3 regions of the Megasphaera sp. SW808 genome follow, and region 1 is predicted to be linked to each of the others. Evidence: riboswitches for the same ligand, from Rfam matches in the RefSeq annotation. Region 1 holds a riboswitch; each other region holds the start of a gene.
What was found. Region 1 has a riboswitch for S-adenosylmethionine ahead of E0L13_RS06980 (MetQ/NlpA family ABC transporter substrate-binding protein). Riboswitches for the same ligand answer to the same signal wherever they lie in the genome.
Positions count from the first base shown of each region.

Region 1 (6,760 bases):
TGGATCTGCACGGCGACGACCCGGGCATCATGGTGACCCAGTCGGTTCACAAGCAGCAGGCCGGCTTTTCCCAGGCCTCGCAGATTCATAAAAAGGACAATCACATCCACGACCAAAAGCGCTACTGCAACCATAAGACCTTTAACAACGCTTTCATGGCCAATGCCTCGACGAGCCCCTTTTATCCCATGTTCGCCACTATCGCCGTCAACGCCAAAATCCATTCGGGCGATGCTGGCCGGAAGATGTGGCGCGACTGCGTGAAGCTGGGCATTGACGCCCGCAAGAGCATCCTCCAGCGCTGCCACTATATCAAGCCGTTCATCGCGCCGACGGTGCACGGAAAGCCCTGGCAGGACGGCGACACGGAGCAGATGGCCGACGACATCGCTTACTTCACCTTTGAGCCGGGCGCGAAATGGCATGCCTTTGAAGGCTACGGCCCGGACCAGTACCGCGTCGACCCGTGCAAGCTCCTGCTCACGACGCCGGGCATCGACGCCGAGACGGGCGAGTATGAAGACTTCGGCATCCACGCTAATATCCTGGCGACGTACCTGCGGGGCAACGGCGTCATTCCGGAAAAGTGCGACCTGAATTCCATCCTGTTCCTGCTGACGCCGGCGGAAAACTGGAATAAGCTCCGCTTCCTGACGTCGCAGCTCGTCCGATTCGAACGGTTTGTCGACAACAACGTGCCCATGCAGGAAGTCCTCCTGGGCGTGTACAACTCCCATCCGGCACGCTACGCCGGCTACACGATCCAGCAGCTCTGCCAGGAAATGCACGATTTCTACAAGGCGAGAAATGTAAAGGATTTGCAGAAGAAGCTGTTCCGCCGCGACTATTTCCCCGAATACGTCATGACGCCGCAGGAAGCGCAGCACGCCTTTATTCGCGGACAAGGCGAGCTCGTGCCTCTCGACGAGCTGGAAGGCCGGATCGCCCTTGAAGGGGCCCTGCCCTATCCGCCGGGCGTCCTCTGCGTCGTGCCGGGCGAACGGTGGTCGCCGACGGCCGTCCAGTATTTCAAGGCCCTCGAAGAAGGGCTCAACGAGCTTCCCGGCTTTGCCTCGGAAATCCAGGGCGTGTACCTGGAACACGAAGACGACGGCCGCGTCCACGCCTACGGCTACGTGCTGAAAGAATAAAACGATATGGTAAACTAAAAGCCCTGTGCAGCGATGCTGTACAGGGCTTTTTTGGATTTCTTATAATAGATTTTTTACGGCTTCTGTAATCTTCTTGGCGATATAGGGGTTGTTCATCGTGTAGACGTGGATGCCGTCGACACCGTTAGCCAAAAGGTCGGCGATCTGGTCGATGGCGTAGGCGATGCCGATATCCCGCATGGCTTCGGCATTGTCGCCGTATTTGGCGATGGCCCGCTGGAACTTGACCGGCAAGGTCGCGCCGCACAGGGACACCATCCGTTCGATTTGCTTCTTATTGGTGACAGGCATGATGCCCGCTTCGATGGGGACGCTGATGCCGGCGATTTCGCACCGTTCGAGGAAGCGGTAGAAGGTGGCGTTGTCGAAGAAAAGCTGGGAAATGAGCTCGCTGGCGCCGGCGTCGACCTTCGTCTTTAAGTTGCGGATGTCGGCGGCCATGGTCTGGGCTTCCGTATGGCCTTCGGGATAGCAGGCGCCGATGACGTTGAATTCCGGGGCGTTCTGCTTGATGAAGGCTACGAGGTCGCTGGCATGTTCGAAGACATGGGCCCGTTCGCGGCCCGGTGTTTCGTCGCCCCGCAGGGCCAGGATATTTTCGATGCCCGCCTTTTTCAGCGCGTCCAGGGTACGCAGGGCGTCGTCTTCAGTCAGGTAAATGCAGGGCATATGAGCCGCCGTTTCACAGCCGTAGGTGTGCTTGATAGCCGAGGCCACTTCGACGGTGCGGTTGCCGCCGCTGCCGCTTCCGCTGGCGCCGCAGGTGACGCTGATGAAATCGGGATGAAGCTGGCTCAGCTCGTCTAAAGCGGCGTAAATCGTCTCGATGGGCGTATCCGGCTTGGGCGGGAAGACTTCAAAGGAAAAGACTGTTTTTTTTGCAAATAATTCATTTGTGCGCATATATATTGCTCCTTGCTGCATAGCTGACAGGGGATAAGCACGAGTACAGCCGCGTGTTTTTGTTTATATTATACCATGAAGTATGGCCGTATGTATAACAAAAGGGCCTGGAACGAGGCCCTTTTGCATGAATATATATGTGTGTTGTATTAGAAGCTGGGCAGAATAGCTCCCTGGTATTTGTCTTCGATGAATTTCTTCACTTCCGGAGACTGGAGGGCTTTGACGAGAGCCTGGATTTCCGGGCGGTTTTCGTCGCCTTCGTGGATGGCTAAGATGTTAGCGTACGGCGAGTCTTTATCTTCGAGGAAAATCGCGTCCTTCAGCGGATTGAGGCCGGCTTCCATGGCGAAGTTCGTGTTGATGACGGCGATGTCTACGTCGTCAATGGAGCGGGGAATCTGGGCGGCTTCCAATTCGACGAACTGGAGGTTTTTGTCGTTTTTCACGATGTCCTGCACCGTAGAGGTGATACTGCCGTTATCCTTCAGGGAAATCAGGCCGGCCTTCTGCAGGATGAGCAAGGCCCGGCCGCCGTTTGTCGGGTCGTTGGGGATGGCGACCTTCGCGCCGTTTGCCAATTCGTCCAGTTTGGCGACTTTATGGGAGTAAATGCCCATCGGTTCGATGTGGACCTTGCAGATGGCCTTGAGCTGCGTGCCGTGTTCTTTATTGAACGTTTCCATGTAGGGGCCGTGCTGGAAGAAGTTGGCGTCTAGCTCCTTGTCGTTCAGGGCCAGATTCGGCTTGACGTAATCTGTAAATTCGATGATCTTCAAATCGATGCCGTCCTTGGCTAAGAGGGGCTTGATTTCGTTTAAGATTTCCGCGTGGGGAACGGGCGTCGCGCCGACGGTCAGGACCTTATTCTGCGTCGACTCTTTGCCGCCTGCCGGGGCGTCGCTGCCGCAGCCGGCGGCCAATACGGCCAGCGCGCAGAGAGCCGCAGCGGCCAGGACGGTAAGTTTTTTGAAATGCTTCATAAATGATTCCTCCTAAATATAAAATGATATGGCGTAAGACCGTTTAGCCTTTTATCCCATGAAAAAAGCCCCTTTCCCAAGAGAAAGAGGTATCGTCGCAGGGTCTTTATCTCTCGGAAATCAATCCGCAGGAATTAGCACCGTCGTTATCGGTTGCCGGGCTTCATTGGGCCAGTCCCTCCGCCGCTCTGGATAAAAGGATGTAAAATTGTCTTGAACATAGTGTATCATGAATCTCAGATTTGTCAAATTGCTATATTTGCATAGTCTGCCGGCCTGATATGACGAGAACGAAAGTAAAGGGCAGAACGGCAAAAATGTGATATAATCAAAGGACGAGATATTGCATTAGGAGGTAATACGAAATGGAATCGATTCAAGACGTAGTAAAAAAATACCAGCAAGGCGGCAATAACTGTTCCGAAACGGTATTAAAGGCCTGCAATGAATATTACGGCCTCAACCTGTCGGACGACGTGTTCCGCATGGTATCGGTCATGGGCGGCGGTGTCGGCGGCTCGGGCTGTCTCTGCGGCGCCCTGAACGGCGCCTGCCATATCCTGGGCCTTCTCGTAGGCCGCAATACGCCGGAAGAAAAGACCAAGGCGGAAATCTACGCTCCCGTAAAGGAATTTTATCAGCTGTGGATGGGTAAGTTCCACGCGTCGTGCTGCCGCGTCCTCAAGAGCCCGGCCAACGGCGGCCCCGTATCCTGTCCGGAGCTCATGGTCGGTACGGCGGAGCTCCTGGCGGCCTTTATAGAAGAAAAGGGATTGCTTAAAAAATAAAGACATGGAAAAGACCTCGTACGGCGTCGTACGAGGTCTTTTTTTGCGGGTTTATTTATTCGGCAGGATGACGTCGCGGGCCCGGACGTCCTTGCTCAGGCTGTCGATGTGGTTGGCAAAAATCTTGGCCATGCGGATATTTATTTCATCTTTCATTGGCACTTGATAATGCGATGGCGTAAGGGTGTTCCAGGCTGAAGACGGATTGCCGTCAACGTGGATGACATCGTTTTCATCGGGTTCAATGAGAACGTATGTGGGAATTTGATGCATGTCGTTTTGCCAGATGCCTAGTTTTACGTCAGGGCTATCTTTCGTGTCATTCTGCCGGGCCATGATAAAGGTAAGGGGGTAATAGCTCTTTTTACCGTTCGAGAACTGGGTGTACTGTGTGCGGAAATGGATGAGCGACTGTTTGAATGGCACAACGGCAATGGAATCACTGGCTTTGTCGGCAATGACGAAACAAGGGCCGGCTGTCGTCTGGAACAATGCTAGGTAGCCGTCGTCATCTTCTTCGGAAACAGCCACGACTTCACCATGGAGAGTATGGTCTTTTGCCATTGCCTTGGCGGTGTCCAGGCTGTTGGGGGACGGAAGCGTTTGATAGGCTGAGCCTTCTGGCAACGCTTTGCTGATGATGCGGTCGCTGTCGGAGAAGGTGACCTGCGTTGCCGTAGCCGATTGGACGAGGCCGCCTAAGCCGACGAGGCAGACGATGGAGACGGCCAGGCCGATGAGATAGGGCTTGGATTGTCCCGTCGGCTGCTTGCGCTTGACGAGGACGGCGCAGACAATCGCCGCGATGACGAGGGCCGCGCAGACGACGCCTAGCAGGATGGCCGTCGTCTGATGGAAAATGCGGAACTGGGCCTGCATGTGAATATCCTGGCCTGCCGAGGCGCCCTGGGTGTTGATAAAGGCCGGCTTCAAATCCCAGACGAGGGTCTTGCCGTCGTCGAGGACCTGGTCGGCGTTTGTGGCGTCGACGGCCATGGGCAGGTGCATCGTAAAGTCGAGAGACGCCGAGTTGACGGCGGCGGCGACGGCCTGGTTATGGATTTCGTTGAGCTGGGCCGCTTCCCGTTCAGCCTGCTTGCGGTATTCCAAATAACTCCAGACGTCGACGCTGGATGGTACCTGGAAGAAATTGGGAATATTGTCTTCGTAATGGGCCTGTGGCAGGGCGGCGTTTTCCTGTCCCTTGATCCGCGTATGGATGGAATAATAGTCATACAAGAGGCCCTTGTGCAGCCGGATTTCACCGTATTCCGGGTCGGGCGTCCAGAATTCGCCGCCTGTATCGGCAATATCCTGTATGCCGGCGTAGGTTTTGCTGGACCGGTAGCCGTTTGCCGTATCTTCGACGGTGAAGCCGTTCTGCCGGTCTTCCTGCTTCCATTGATTCAGGGAAGCGGCCATGTCGGCCTGCATGGGAATCTGAAAGGATAAGTCCTTGCGCAGGACGATGGAGCCGTCGTCCTTAAAGGTCATGTCGGCGTGCAGGTCGGCGCAGCCGCTCAGAAACAGCCCGCTCACTACGAACAGGCAGGCCGCCGCAGCGCGGCGCATAACGTGTTTGTACATCATAATCTATCCCCCGCTTTCAAAAGGTGTCTTTGCCTTTACTGTAGCATATTCGCCGGGATATGACAACGGCCGGAAGCTGTCGCGGCGGCAGCAGATATGCTATAATGTATACTTAGCAAATTATATCATGATGCAGCATAGATGAGAGGATAACCATGGGAAGTATAAAAGTACAGAAATTATCGAAATCATTCGGCGTCCATACGGTGTTTCAGGACGTATCCTTTGAAATCCGCCGCGGCGAACGCATCGGCCTCATCGGAGCCAACGGCGCAGGCAAATCGACGCTCCTGAAATGCCTTATGGGTCAGGAAGAATATGACAGCGGCGTCTTCGTCGTGTCCGAAGGCGAATCGGTCGGCTACCTGCAGCAGGATATTGCCTTTGAAGACGACGTGACGCTGCGGCAGACCATCACCGAGGCCTGGCAGGACGTGCTGCGCCTGGAAGAACAGCTCAAGGATGCGGAGAAGGACATGCAGGCCCATCCCGACGATGAAAGCGTCATGAACAAATACGCCCGCCTGCAGGAACGGTTTGAATGGCTCGGCGGCTATGAATACGAATCCATGTCCCGGAAGATCGTCCACGGCCTGGGCTTCGGCGAAGCCGATTTGGACCGGCCGGTGCAGCAGTTTTCCGGCGGCCAGAAGACGCGCATCAACCTGGCCAAGGCCTTAGTACGCCGTCCCGATTACTTATTCCTCGACGAACCGACGAACCATCTGGACATGGACATGCTGGAATGGCTGGAAGGCTACTTGCTGTCCTATGGCGGCGGCATCCTCATCGTGTCCCACGACCGCTATTTCCTGGACAAGGTGGCGACGGGCATACTGGAGCTGGAACACGGCAAGGTGACCAAATACAAGGGCAATTATTCCCGGTACATCGTCCAGCGGACGGAGCAGCGCAAGGCTCTGGAAAGGGCCTACCAAAAACAGCAGGACCATATCCGCCAGACCGAAGAATATATCCGCAAGTATAAGGCCGGCATCAAGGCCAAGCAGGCCCGGGGCCGTCAGTCCCAGCTCAACCGGCTGGAGCGCATCGAACTGGCTCCTGAAGCGGAAACGCTGCATTTCCATTTTGCGCCGGCAGAAGAATGCGGCCAAAAGGTCCTCGTCCTCGACGATATCTGCGGCGGCTTCGGCGACCGGCAGTTATTTGACCACTTGTCCCTGCTGCTGCGCCGCGGCGAGTCGGCGTCCCTCATCGGGCCGAACGGCACGGGCAAGACGACGCTCCTGCGCATGATTATGGGCGAAATCGAAGCGGACAAGGGCCACATCACCCTGGGCAGCCGCGTGCATATCGGCTACTT
Region 1 is NZ_SJOT01000015.1:18,278-25,037, forward strand. It holds gene speC (ornithine decarboxylase) at 1-1,151, shown strand, start outside; gene metF (methylenetetrahydrofolate reductase [NAD(P)H]) at 1,212-2,075, opposite strand; gene E0L13_RS06980 (MetQ/NlpA family ABC transporter substrate-binding protein) at 2,225-3,058, opposite strand; SAM riboswitch class I at 3,162-3,257, opposite strand; gene E0L13_RS06985 (C-GCAxxG-C-C family protein) at 3,424-3,846, shown strand; gene E0L13_RS06990 (hypothetical protein) at 3,898-5,436, opposite strand; gene E0L13_RS06995 (ABC-F family ATP-binding cassette domain-containing protein) at 5,592-6,760, shown strand, end outside.

Region 2 (6,760 bases), on a different contig from region 1:
TTTTGACGGATATGTTGTTTTTTTTACGTCGTGATTATCTTTGCGAGCGGCCTGGGAAATTAGGCTCCCAATACGTCGACGGCCTCAGCGGCCATGGGTTCGCCGCGGGTCAGGAAGGGTTCCCGGCTGCCGTCCAGCTCCTTGTTCAGACTGCGAATCCCGGATGAATGGCCGGTGCGTCGCCTATGTCACATTCGGCGCTGCATAAAGATAACCCAGACCATGGCAGGTTCTGCTGCGGTCTGGGTTTGTCATATCTGCTTATTTTTTATTTTTCTTGCGCGAGGCGAAGTCGCCGCAGGCCTGGATGAGGTTGACGCCTACGATGAGGATGATAATCGTCGCCAGCATGACGTCGGCGCGGAAGCGCTGGTAGCCGTAGCGGATGGCGATGTCGCCGAGGCCGCCGCCGCCGATTGCGCCGGCCATGGCCGAGGCGCCGATGAGGTTGACGACGAGGACCGTAATGTTGTTGATGATCGTCGGCAGGGCTTCGGGAATGAGGACCTTGCGGATGATCTGGAAGGGCGTGGCGCCCATGGATTCCGCGGCTTCGACGAGGCCGAAGTCGACGTCGCGGATAGACGTTTCAACGAGGCGGCTCAAAAAGGGAATGGCCACGATGGTCAGGGGCACGCAGGCCGCCGTCGTGCCGATGGACGTGCCGGCGATGATGCGGGTCAGAGGAATGATGGCGACCATGAGGATGATAAAGGGAATCGAGCGGATGATGTTGACGATGGTGCCCAGTATCTGATTGATAAAGCGGTTTTCCAGAATATGGCCCCGGCTGGTCGTGACCAGCGTAATGCCGAGGGGAATACCGATGATAGCGGCGATGACCGTGGAAACGGCGACCATGAAGACCGTTTCCTGAATGCCTTGGAGCATTAAATTAATGATTTCTTGGGACATATCCTAAAACCTCGCTTCCAATAGGTAATTCTTTGATATATTCAAATGCTTTTGCCTGTTGTTCCATAGAACCCATGATGACGACGATGAGATAGCCGAAAGGTTCGTCCTGAATGTAGTCGATATTGCCGTAGAGCACGCTGACGTAGGTGTGGAAGCGTTGTACGACCGATGCGACGACGGGTTCGTTCGTAGCCGCTCCCTTGAAGCGCAGGCGGACGAGCATATCGTAGCCCGGCGCAGGCTGATCCGTAATGCCCATCTTGGCGATGCCTGCGGGCAGTTCCATGTTGATGACCGATTTGACGAAGTCCTTCATCGTCTGGGACTGGGGATTGGTAAAGACGTCGACGACGCGGCCTGCTTCCTTGATGACGCCGCCCTCAATGACGGCAACGCGGTTGCAGATTTCCTTGATGACTGCCATTTCGTGGGTGATGATGACAATGGTAATGCCCAGGCGCTGGTTAATGTCCTTGAGCAGCTCGAGGATGGATTTCGTCGTCTGCGGATCCAGGGCCGACGTGGCTTCGTCGCACAGGAGGATGTTCGGGTCGCTGGCCAGAGCCCGGGCGATGCCGACGCGCTGCTTCTGGCCGCCCGACAGCTGGGCCGGGTAGTTGAACTGCCGGTCCGTCAGTCCGACTAATTCCAAAAGGTCGGCGACTTTTTTCTGGATGGCTTCCTTCGATGCGCCGATGAGCTCCAGGGGGAAGGCGATGTTGTCGAAGACCGTCCGCGACGAGAGCAGGTTGAAATGCTGAAATATCATGCCGATATGCTTGCGTTCCGCCCGCAGCTGGGCGTCGGTCATGTTCGTCAGGTTCTTTTCGTCGATGATGACGTTGCCGCTCGTCGGCCGTTCGAGCATGTTGATGCAGCGGACGAGGGTCGATTTGCCGGCGCCGCTCTTGCCGATAATGCCGAAGATTTCGCCGTCTTCAATGGTCAGGTTGACGCCTTTGAGGGCGTGGACCTGGGCCTTGCCGTCGTAGGTTTTGGTAATGTTTTCCAGTTTTATCACAATATCAACTCCTTGATTCAGTACGAGTTCAACCCGGTGGCAGTACAACTAAAAAAGCCGTCAAACAGATGACGGCTCGGTATTTCGTGTATGTCGCTTCATCTGCCGGAATACTCCGTTGGAATTGGCACCTTCCCTGACGGGGGTTGCCGCAGCGTCATGGGGCCAGTCCCTCAGCTGCTCTGGATGAACTTGTATATTTGGTTGTTGCTTAACATATTATCACTAAGGAACGGGTGTTGTCAAATGCAAGAGGTATCTCGCCGTGTAAAATAATAAGAAAACAAAAGAAATAGGCGCGGCCTGTGGCCTGGGATTTTCGTAAAATTGCAGAATATACACAGGAAAATCGGAATATTTTTCTAAAAATATAGTTGCATTTTAAATGTATTAAGCCCATCAATCGGATGCCTGCTGCAGAAAAGACAAGGGCACGGAGGTTTTATGAAGAATTTTTCCTTCGTTTAATTTTTGTTTATCTTTTCCGCATACACTGCATAGTAATGAATATATTTGCGAACGCATCAAGATATCTGCGGCGGCGTGGTATAATAAAAGACAAGGCGCGTCATGCGGCAGGAAAGCGGGGAGAAGGACAGATGAACCTGAGAGATATACCTATTGGAAAACGATTGCTGTTGTCTAACTTTGTCATGATAGCCATTCCCGTGGCCTTTACTCTCGTCGTCAGCATCGCTATTTTTTTAGGCCTCCACTTCGGCAACATCAACAGGGCGGCGGCCATTTCCTTTCTCTGGCCGGAGAGCAATGGCCCGACCTTATCGGTGCAGTTTGAGCTGAGCCGCCTCTGTGTCCGCGCCGACTGGTATACCGGAGGCATGGGCCGGCTCATGCAGACGAGCGACCACTTGGAGGATCAGGGCCTTACCGTAGCGATTTCCCAGCAAGGACGAATCCTGTATGCGACGGAGTATACTGATCCCTGGGCGACGATCGGCGAGGCGTACCGGCGCAGCCCGGGCAGCGGCGCGGCCCTCAACTGGTCGGACGAAGGCATCGCCTTCCATTATACGTCGCCTGAGACGGGCGTAGCCGTAGCCGTCATCGGGCCGGTACAACTGCGCAAGCACGGCGGCATTTGGGACCTCAGCTCGAAGAATATCGTGAAGGTCGCCTTTGTCGTCTTAGCCGTATTAGCGGTCCTCGTGACGATTGCCGTAGGGCTTTTCTTAGCGCGCCTGCTGGCCCGGCAAATCGTCCGGCCCGTAGAGGAGATGCGGAACATCGCCGAAGACATCAGCCGGGGCAATCTGGACCACCCCGTCGTCGCCGACGGAAACGACGAAATCAGCCAGACCTGCCGGGCCTTTGAGACGATGCGCCGGGAACTGAAGGCATCGCGGGAAATGAGAGATGCCTACGACAGAAACCGCAAGGAGCTCATCGCCGGCATTTCCCACGACCTGGCGACGCCCCTGACCCGCATCGAAGGCTACGCCAGCGGCCTGCGCGACGGCATTGCCAATACGCCGGAAAAGCGCAGCCATTACCTGACCATGATTATCGACACGTCGAAGATGATGACCCGCCTGGTGCGGACGCTGTTCCTCTTTTCCAAGTTTGACCTGGGACAGGTAGAATTCTGCTGGGAAAACGTAGACCTGTGCGGCTATTTGGAAGACTACACGGGCGAGCAGGCCGAGCATTTCCGCAGACAGGGTCTGGACATTTCCTATACGGCGTCTGTGGATACGGCAGTCGTATCTATGGACCGGACCCATTTCCAGCGGGTCGTGGAAAATATCATTGGCAACAGCGTGAAATATAAAGACGGTGATGAAGGCCATTTGGACATATCACTAGACGCTGCCGGAGACAGCGCCGTGCGGCTGACCTTTGCCGACGACGGCCGGGGCGTAGGCGCAGACGACCTGCCCAAGCTGTTCGACTCGTTTTACCGGACCGACAAGGCCCGCAGCGACGTGGCTAAGGGAAGCGGCCTGGGACTGGCCGTAGCCAAGCAGATCATCGATGAAATGAAGGGGAAGATTTGGGCCGAGCAGACCCAGCCCAAGGGACTGACCATTTGTATCGAATTGCCTATACGGAAGGAAGGAACTGACGATGAAATACATATTGATCATTGAAGACGATAAAGGCATTGCCGAATTGGAAAAGGACTATCTGGAAGCCAACGGCTTTGCCGTGTCCATCGAGACCGACGGCATCAAGGGGCAGGAGCAGGCCCTGCGGCAGCCCTTCGATTTGATTTTGCTGGACATCATGCTGCCCGGCCAAGACGGCTTTCAGATTTGCCGCCATATCCGGGAGTACAAGAATATCCCCGTCCTCCTCGTGTCGGCCAAGCAGGAAGACATCGACAAGATACGGGGACTGGGGCTGGGCGCAGACGATTACATCGTCAAGCCCTTCAGCCCCAACGAACTCGTCGCCCGCGTCAAGGCCCATCTGGCCCGCTACGACAGGCTGACGGTCCGGGAGACGTCGAAAAGCGTCCTGCAGTACGGCGACCTGGAAATCGACGAGTCGGCGCGGCGGGTTTTCATCGCCGGAAAAGAAGTGTCCCTGGCTAATAAGGAATTCGAGCTCCTCTTATTTATGGCGAAAAATCCCGACATGGTATTCAGCAAGGAGACGCTCTTTGACCGCGTCTGGGGCGCAGAATCCCTGGGCGAAACGGCGACTGTATCGGTCCACGTGAACCGCATCCGCGACAAGATAGAAAAGGATTCGGCTAAGCCGAAGTATATCGAAACGGTGTGGGGCGCAGGCTATCGGTTCCGCTCGCGATGATAGGCCGAAAGGGAGATGAAGGATGATGTGGGCGCTGTTAGCTCTGGGATCGGCCGTATTTGCAGCCTTGACGACTATCCTGGCAAAAATCGGCATCGAAGGCGTGAATTCCCATGTGGCCACGGCTATTCGGACGGCCGTGGCTTTAGTCATGGCCTTCGGCATGGTCTCCTTGACGGGACACTGGGACGGTTTCGGCGGCATCAGCCGGAAGGGCTGGCTCTTTCTCATCCTGTCGGGCCTGGCGACGGGGGCGTCGTGGCTTTGCTACTACAAGGCCCTGCAGCTGGGCGACGTGTCCAAGGTCGTGCCCATCGACAAGCTGAGCGTCGTCATTACCCTGCTCCTGGCCTTCCTCCTGTTTCATGAAACGGCGACACTAAAGGTCGTCGCCGGCGCGGCCTTCATCACCATAGGGACGCTGCTCATGGTACTATAACTGCATATGGCATATGTGAGAACTGTCGTGCTTCGGCGCGGCAGTTTTTTGCGTTTATGTTCCGGGAAATTTCTTTACCCTCTGTTTATGCTTTCGTAGTCCTTCGTTCAAATTTTGTTTAATTTCTCCTCCTATACTTGGGACAAATGATAAAGACCTGAATTATTAGGAGAAAGAGGGAGCATTATGAAAGTACTCGTCACCGGCGGAGCCGGCTTTATTGGTTCGCATCTCGTACGCAAGCTGCTGTCTATGGGGCACGACGTCCTCGTCGTCGACGACCTGCGCGGCGGCCTGCGGACGAACGTGCCCGAAGGAGCCGGCTTCGTCTGCCTGGATATCAACAGCCCGATGCTGCTCGACGTCATGGACCGAGGGCGGTTTCAAGCTGTCGTCCATCTGGCGGCCCAGACCCGCGTCGACGTGTCCATCAAGGACCCCTACGGCGACACGAGGGACAATATCATGGGCACGGTCAACGTATTGGAATGCGCCCGCAAGACCGGCGTGCAGCGCGTCGTCTTCGCCTCGTCGGCAGCCGTATACGGCGACCCGCCGGAAACAGACCTGCCTTTGTCGGAAGACTATCGGCTGTCGCCCTTATCCTTTTACGGCCTGAGCAAGGCGACCATCGAGTCGTACCTGCGCCTGTATCACAAGTGGTATGGACTGGATTACGTCATCCTGCGCTTTGCCAACGTCTACGGCGAACGGGCCGAGGTCAGCGGCGAAGGCGGCGTCGTCAACGTATTCGCTAAACGGGCGGCCTGCGACCTGGACATTACGGTCTACGGCGACGGCAGCCAGTCGCGGGATTACATCTACGTCGGCGATATTGCCAACGGCATCGTCTGCGCCTTGACGACGGAGCAGGCCGACGAAGTATACCACTTGAGCACAGGCCGGGAATCGTCGCTCCTGGACGTACTGGCCGAGCTGCGCCGCGCTTCGGGTAAAGAGCTGACGCCGAATTTTGCCAGGACGCGGAGCGGCGATATATACCGCTCCGTATTATCGAATGAAAAAGCCCGCCGCTTTCTGGGCTGGGAGCCGTACATGAAACTGAAAGACGGCATTATCCTGACATATCAGTATGCTGCGGGACAAGGGGGACGATGAGATGGAATGCTTACATCGCAGTGAAGAACGCTTGCTGAACGCCGCGCCGGCTGCTGCGCCGAACCTGCTGCAGCGGCTGCTGGACGACATAGGATACGTTCCGATCCTGCTGGCTGCGGCCGTCCTCGTCTGCTTTACAGGCAACGCCCTGATCAAAATTACCGACCCTGTCGAATCGAATTACGCCCTGACGGCGATGGAAATGCTGCAGGCAGGCGATTACGTTTCGCCGCGCATTTTCGGCAATTACTGGTACGACAAGCCCGTCTTGTTTTACTGGGAGCTCATGGCCGCTTTTTCCTTGTTCGGCACGACGGAATTTGCCGCCCGCTTTTTCCCATCCGTCTTCGGCCTCATCGGCGTCGTCATGGCCTATGGCTTCGCGTCGCGCCTGTACGACAAAAAGACGGGCTTCGTCGCGGCTTTGGTCCTCGTGACATCGCTGGAATACTTTTACCTTTCCCACGCCGTCATTACGGATATGACCT
Region 2 is NZ_SJOT01000022.1:34,704-41,463, reverse strand. It holds gene E0L13_RS08755 (hypothetical protein) at 1-167, shown strand, start outside; gene E0L13_RS08750 (methionine ABC transporter permease) at 262-915, opposite strand; gene E0L13_RS08745 (methionine ABC transporter ATP-binding protein) at 896-1,939, opposite strand; SAM riboswitch class I at 2,035-2,132, opposite strand; gene E0L13_RS08740 (HAMP domain-containing sensor histidine kinase) at 2,539-4,047, shown strand; gene E0L13_RS08735 (response regulator transcription factor) at 4,025-4,714, shown strand; gene E0L13_RS08730 (EamA family transporter) at 4,737-5,153, shown strand; gene E0L13_RS08725 (NAD-dependent epimerase/dehydratase family protein) at 5,340-6,272, shown strand; gene E0L13_RS08720 (glycosyltransferase family 39 protein) at 6,274-6,760, shown strand, end outside.
Region 2: linked by a shared signal. The riboswitch ahead of E0L13_RS08745 (methionine ABC transporter ATP-binding protein) and the one ahead of E0L13_RS06980 (MetQ/NlpA family ABC transporter substrate-binding protein) in region 1 are both predicted to bind S-adenosylmethionine.

Region 3 (6,760 bases), on a different contig from region 1:
TCCAGCGAGTAGAGATACTGGAGATGCTGCTCGTTTTCGGCGATGAGCTCGGCCGATTTCTGCTTGCGGTTGCGCATCTTCGTGTAGCGCTTGTAATAACGGTTGGCATTGTCCGTCATGGAATAGGCCGGTTCGAGGGGAATGGTAATCGGTTCCTGCTGCTCCGACAGGAGATTGGCAACGGTGACGCTCTTTTCGTGATCGTGCTTTTCGTAGGCGTAAATCATGAGCAGGTCGCCGTAAAGCTTATAAGTATCCATCTTATCCGTTTCTTTCAATTCGGACGAAATGCGCTTGATCTTTTTCTTTTGTTTTTCAATAAGCTTGGCGACGCGCTTCTGCATCTCTTCCTGCTCGCCGTTGAGGCTGCCCTTGCTAGCGGCCTGATAGTCGTCGAGGTATTCTTCGATGGACGAGAAGCGGCGGCGCGGATAGGCAGACAAGCTTTGCAGTTCCAGGGGGAAGATGATTTCTTTTCCCTTGACCGTATAAACGAAGGCTCCCGATACGCCGTCAAGCTCTTGGCCCAGGCGTTCGATACAGCGGCACCAGGAGAATTTGTCGGCCGGCGACAGGTCCTGGACGAGGGCGTTTTTATCGAGGCCGCTTCGGACGGCCAATTCGTCGAGGACGACGGTGCTCATGCCGTTGAACCGCTTGAGCATCCACTTTCCCAAGGGTTCATCCGTACCCGTTTCCATCATGGCGGCTAATTCTTCGGCGGAAAAGTCGAAGGGGTTCATGCGCATGAAGTTAGGCGGGAAATCATAGGGCTCCTTGGGGAAGATAGTACGCAGGGCCTGCTTGTCCTTGCGGGTCTTGATGAGAGCTTCGATGATGACGCCGTCTTCGGTGAAGATGACGTTGCTGTATTTGCCCATGAGCTCGACGTGGATCTTCCTCGTCGCCAGCTGGCCCGACGTGTCGAGGACGTCGACGGCAATTTCGATGAGCCGGTCCATGTGGAGCTGGCTGATCGAGGCGATGCGGCCGTTTTCATAATATTTGCGCAGAAACATGCACAAGCCCGTCGGCACGTCCGGCGTCGGCGGCATCTGCCGCGCGACGTACAGCCGAGGCGAATCATCCAAGGTCATGATGAGGTGGTGGACTCCCGTATCGTTGAACACGCGGAAGTAAAGAGAGCGGTTGTCCAGCTGGTATATTTTGGAAATCTGACCGCCCTTTAATATATCTTTTAATTCATTGGTAATACAATGAAGCGTAATGCCATCGAGATTCATAATGACAACTCCTGTTCTTTTACAAAATTACTCTATTCTGACATCATACCATAAATACGGGGCCGTGAGTAGATAGGCTTGCGGCCGGGCGCGGATTTTGAGGGGAAAAGTCGGCCTTTTGCGTAAAAGTATATAGACCTGCGGCCGGATTTACGTTATACTAATACATTAGATAGAACGATGCTGTAGAGGAGGTCATCATAGTGCGCAGTATGACCGGCTTCGGCCGAGGTACGTACAGCGATGAGCACGTCAGCGTGACCATTGAAATGCGTGCCGTCAACCAACGATTTTTAGAGTTAAACATCCGCATGCCCCACGCCTATCTGGCGCTGGAAGATAAATTGCGGAAAAGTATAAAGGAGACGCTGCACCGCGGCAAGGTCGACGTATACGTCACCGTCGGTGAGCTGACGCCGGCGGCGCCGCAGATCCGCATCGACTACGCGGCCCTGGCAGCCTGCAAGGCGGCGATGGACGACGTAAACCAGTCGCTGTTCGGCGGAGAAAAGACGACGCTGCCGCTGATCATGGGCTTGACTAAGGATTGGTTCGTTCAGGAACCGCCGGCAGTCAACGCCGAAGAGGTATGGCCCGTCTTCGCCCAGGCCCTGCAGGGCGCCTTGGACGGCATGGTCGCCATGCGGGACAAGGAAGGAGCTAATATCCGCCGCGACTTGCTGGCGCGGACCGACAGGATGGCGGCTATGATCGAGGCCATTGAAGCGAAGAAAGAAGACGTCGTCGCCCGCTATAAGGAACGGCTGGAGAAGAAAATACTGGCCCTGTTCGATGCGGCCCGCCAGGTTCCCGACCAGGATCGGCTGCTGCAGGAAGTAGCTACATACGCCGACAAGGTGGATTTTACGGAAGAAGTTGTACGCTTCCGCAGCCATGTGGTACAATTAAAGGGCTTTCTGGAACAGGACGGTGACGTAGGCCGCAAGCTTGATTTCCTCATCCAGGAACTGAACCGGGAAGTCAATACGATTGGCTCGAAGGCCAACGACACCGACGTGACGGAATATGTCCTGCAGCTGAAAAACGAAATCGAAAAAATCCGCGAACAGGTGCAGAATATCGAATGATGGTGAGTCTATGAATTTCAACTTATTGAATATAGGGTTCGGCAACATGGTAATGGGCAGCAAAGTCGTAGCCATTATCAGCCCCGAATCGGCGCCGATTAAGCGCATGGTGCAGGAAGCGCGGGAGCGCAATACGCTCATCGACGCGACCTTCGGCCGCAAGACCCGTTCGGTCCTTATCATGGACAATGGGCAGATCATCTTATCGGCCCTGCAGGCGGAAACCATTTCCCACCGCATTTTGCAGGTCGACGGGGAAGACCAGGAAGAACCAGAAGAAGATTTATAAGAGAGGATGGAGCGACCATGATCGATTCAGGTCTGCTTATCGTCGTCTCCGGCCCGTCCGGCGCCGGCAAGGGGACGATATGCGACGCACTGCGGGAGCATTTTCCCAATATCCATTATTCTATTTCTATGACGACGCGCCAGCCGCGGCCGGGCGAAGAAGACGGCGTCAACTATTATTTTACCGACAACGGCCGTTTTGAAGAGCTGCTGAAGGAAGACGCGTTCTTGGAACACGCCAAGGTATACGACCATTATTACGGCACACCGAAGGAATACGTATACCAGATGCTCCGTCAGGGCAACCACGTCATGCTGGAAATCGACATTCAGGGAGCTATGCAGGTGAAGGAAAAATATCCCCAAGGTGTCTTTATCTACATCGTTCCGCCGAGTAAGGCCGTCCTGGAAGAACGGCTTCGGGGACGCCATACCGACTCGGACGACGTCATCGCCGCGCGGCTGGCGAAGGCCCGGAACGAGCTGGAATGGATTGATAAATACGACTATGTCATCGTCAACGACGATCTGGGCGAAGCGATTCAGAAGGCTGCCGCCGTGCTGAAAGCAGAGGAGTGCCGAGTCATGCGCAACGCCAACTGTATCGAAGAGACCAAGCAGGCGTATCAATAGAAATTTGTATGCAGTAAAAGAGGAGAGATGTTCTTATGTTGATTAAACCGACGTTGGAATCGTTAATGAAAAAAGTAGACAGCAAATACACCTTAGTTACGCTGGCGGCAAAACGGGCCCGCGAATTGACGGACGGCGACGAACCGCTCGTAGACGTAGAAACGACGCGCGTCGTTTCCATCGCGATGGAAGAAATCGATCAGGGCAAGATTACCTATGAAAAGCCTCAGGGCGGCATTAAATAATTGCGGAGGATAGTATCGCCATGTTATTAGAAAACAAGAAAATCGTCTTGGGTATCAGCGGCGGCATCGCCGCGTTTAAGGCCGCTGAAATCGCCAGCATGCTGCGCAAGCGCGGCGCCGAAGTCAAGTGCATTATGACCGATCATGCGGCGGAGTTTATTACGCCGCTGACGATGCGGGAAATTTCCGGCAACCCCGTCGCCGTATCCATGTTCGGCGATATTCCCGAATTTAACGTCGAACACATCGCCCTGGCCCAGTGGGCCGACGTATTCGTCATCGCCCCGGCTACGGCCAACGTCATCGGTAAAATTGCCGGCGGCATTGCCGACGATATGCTGACGACGACGGTCATGGCTACGACGGCTCCCGTCGTCATCGCCCCGGCTATGAACAGCAACATGTACACGAACCCCATCGTGCAGAAAAATATCGCCGCCCTCAGAGAGTACGGCTATGAAATCATCGAGCCTGCTACAGGTCATTTGGCCTGCGGCGTTACCGGCGTCGGCCGCCTGCCCGAACCGGAAGATATTGTCGACTATATTGAATTTGCAGCCTGCCGGACGAACCTGCTGAAAGGAAAGAAGGTCATCGTCACGGCCGGCGGCACGCGCGAGCCTATCGACCCGGTCCGCTTTATCGGCAACCATTCCAGCGGCCGCATGGGCTTTGCCATCGCTAAAGCCGCAGCCTTTGCCGGCGCAGACGTCACCTTGGTCGCCGGCAGCAACGACCATCTGAAGACGCCGGCCGGCGTAGCGCGCCGCATCGACGTAGGCAGCACCAACGACATGAAGGCCGCCGTCGATTCGTATTACGACGACTGCGATCTGGTCATCAAGTCGGCTGCCGTCGCCGATTACCGTTCGGCTCATCCGGCAGCGAATAAGATCAAGAAATCCGACGAAACGCTGACCTTGACGATGGCTAAAAACCCGGACATCCTGTACGGCTTGGGCCAGCGCAAGGCCCATCAGGTTCTCATCGGCTTTGCTGCCGAAACAACGAACCTCATCGAGTACGGCACGGCTAAGTTAAAGAAGAAGAACCTCGACATGCTCGTCGCCAACGACGTCAGCGCCGAAGGGGCCGGCTTCCAGGGCACGACGAATATCGCCACCTTCCTGTTCCCTGACGGCTCGATGGAAAAGCTCGAGAAAATGGACAAGGAAGACCTGGCGGCGGTCATCGTAGAACGGGCCGCGGCGATTTTAGCCAAAAAAAATCAGTAATCGAGGCCATGATTTTTCGAATAGGTCTTGCATAATTCTTCTTGTTAGTATACAATAGGTCAAGTGAATAAAATATTTAACCATCAAGAGCTGTGGAGGGATTGGCCCGATGATGCAGCAGCAACCTTCAGTGAATGAAAGGTGCTAAATCCAACAGTGTAGCGTACTGAAAGATGGGCTGATACATACCCCTCTTTTCAGAGGGGATTTTTTTTGAACGCATAAGGAGGATATAATGGCAAAGAATCGTGAATTTTTTACGTCTGAATCCGTAACCGAAGGCCATCCCGACAAAATGGCCGACCAAATTTCTGACGGCATTTTGGATGCAATTTTGGAAAAAGATAAAAACGCCCGCGTCGCCTGCGAAACCCTCGTAACGACAGGTATGGTACACGTCGTAGGCGAAATCTCCACGACGTGCTACGTAGATATTCCGCACATCGTACGCGAAACGGTCCGCAATATCGGTTATACCCGCGCAAAATACGGCTTTGACTGCGATACGTGCGGCGTCCTCGTTTCCCTGGACGAACAGTCCCCGGACATCGCCATGGGCGTTGACGAAGCGCAGGAAAAGAAATCCGGCACGACGGATAAATTCGACTCGATCGGCGCCGGCGACCAGGGCATGATGTTCGGCTACGCGACGAACGAAACGGACGACTACATGCCGCTGCCGATTTCTCTGGCTCACCGCCTGTCCCGCCGTCTGGCCAAGGTCCGCAAGGACGGCACGCTGCCGTACCTCCGTCCGGACGGAAAGACGCAGGTAACGGTCGAATACGAAGACGGCAAGCCTGTCCGCATCGACACCATCGTCATTTCGGCTCAGCACAGCCCGGAAGTTACGCGCGAACAGATTGAAAAAGATTTGCTCGAATACGTCATCAAACCGGAACTTCCCGAAGGCTTGTTCGATGACCAGACGAAACTGTTCATCAACCCGACAGGCCGCTTCGTCATCGGCGGTCCTCAGGGCGACTCCGGCCTTACGGGCCGCAAGATCATCGTCGATACCTACGGCGGCATGGCTCGTCACGGCGGCGGCGCTTTCTCCGGCAAGGACCCCACAAAGGTAGACCGCTCGGCAGCTTACGCAGCCCGCTATGTGGCGAAGAACATCGTAGCCGCAGGCTTGGCGGATAAATGCGAAATCCAGCTGGCCTATGCCATCGGCGTAGCCCATCCCGTTTCTATCCACGTAGAAACCTTCGGTACGGGCAAAGTCGAAAACGAAAAGATTGTCGAATTGATCCGCAAACACTTCGACCTCCGTCCGGCCGGCATCATCGAAATGCTCGACTTGCAGCGCCCGATTTACAAACAGACGGCCGCTTACGGTCATTTCGGCCGCAACGATCTGAACCTGCCTTGGGAACAGCTTGATAAAGCCGACGTTCTCCGTCAGGAAGCCGGCTTATAAAACTGGGCCATCTCAGAGGAATCATGCCTTCCAGGTGGCATGGCTGAATTAAATATGATACAATGTATAGGGGCTTGCTTCGTCAAGTCCCTATATTTATGTTATATAAACGCAGGAGCAGGGGTATGACAGCAGACATCATCATCAATACGACGGCCAAACGGCTGCAGCAGACCTTTTCCTATATCGTCCCGGACGGCATGGCTGTGCACGTCGGCAGCCGCGTGCAGGTTCCCTTTGGACGGCGGCAGGAAGAAGGAATCGTCGTCGCCGTCAGCGAGAGGAATGCAGGCGAATATGCATACGAGCTCAAGCCGATCAGCACCGTGCTGTCGGCGCAGGCGGGGTTTCAGGAAGAAATGATCGAAACGGCTTCCTGGATCAGCCGGTATTATCTCTGCAGCCTTGCCGACGCCCTCCGCCTGTTCATGATAGAAAAGAAAGGTCTGGAAGTCCGTCTGTATATTACGGTTGGAACGAAGGCTCCCGCGACAGCGGAAGATGCCGCTGTCGCCGCGTACGTCCAAACGAAGGACCAGGTGGAAAAAGCGGCGCTGGCGCGGAAATTCGGCGCCAGGCAAGTAGACGATCTTCTTGCGGC
Region 3 is NZ_SJOT01000002.1:66,570-73,329, reverse strand. It holds gene E0L13_RS01165 (NFACT family protein) at 1-1,244, opposite strand, end outside; gene E0L13_RS01160 (YicC/YloC family endoribonuclease) at 1,457-2,332, shown strand; gene E0L13_RS01155 (DUF370 domain-containing protein) at 2,343-2,621, shown strand; gene gmk (guanylate kinase) at 2,639-3,253, shown strand; gene rpoZ (DNA-directed RNA polymerase subunit omega) at 3,289-3,498, shown strand; gene coaBC (bifunctional phosphopantothenoylcysteine decarboxylase/phosphopantothenate--cysteine ligase CoaBC) at 3,519-4,733, shown strand; SAM riboswitch class I at 4,811-4,913, shown strand; gene metK (methionine adenosyltransferase) at 4,969-6,159, shown strand; gene priA (primosomal protein N') at 6,285-6,760, shown strand, end outside.
Region 3: linked by a shared signal. The riboswitch ahead of metK (methionine adenosyltransferase) and the one ahead of E0L13_RS06980 (MetQ/NlpA family ABC transporter substrate-binding protein) in region 1 are both predicted to bind S-adenosylmethionine.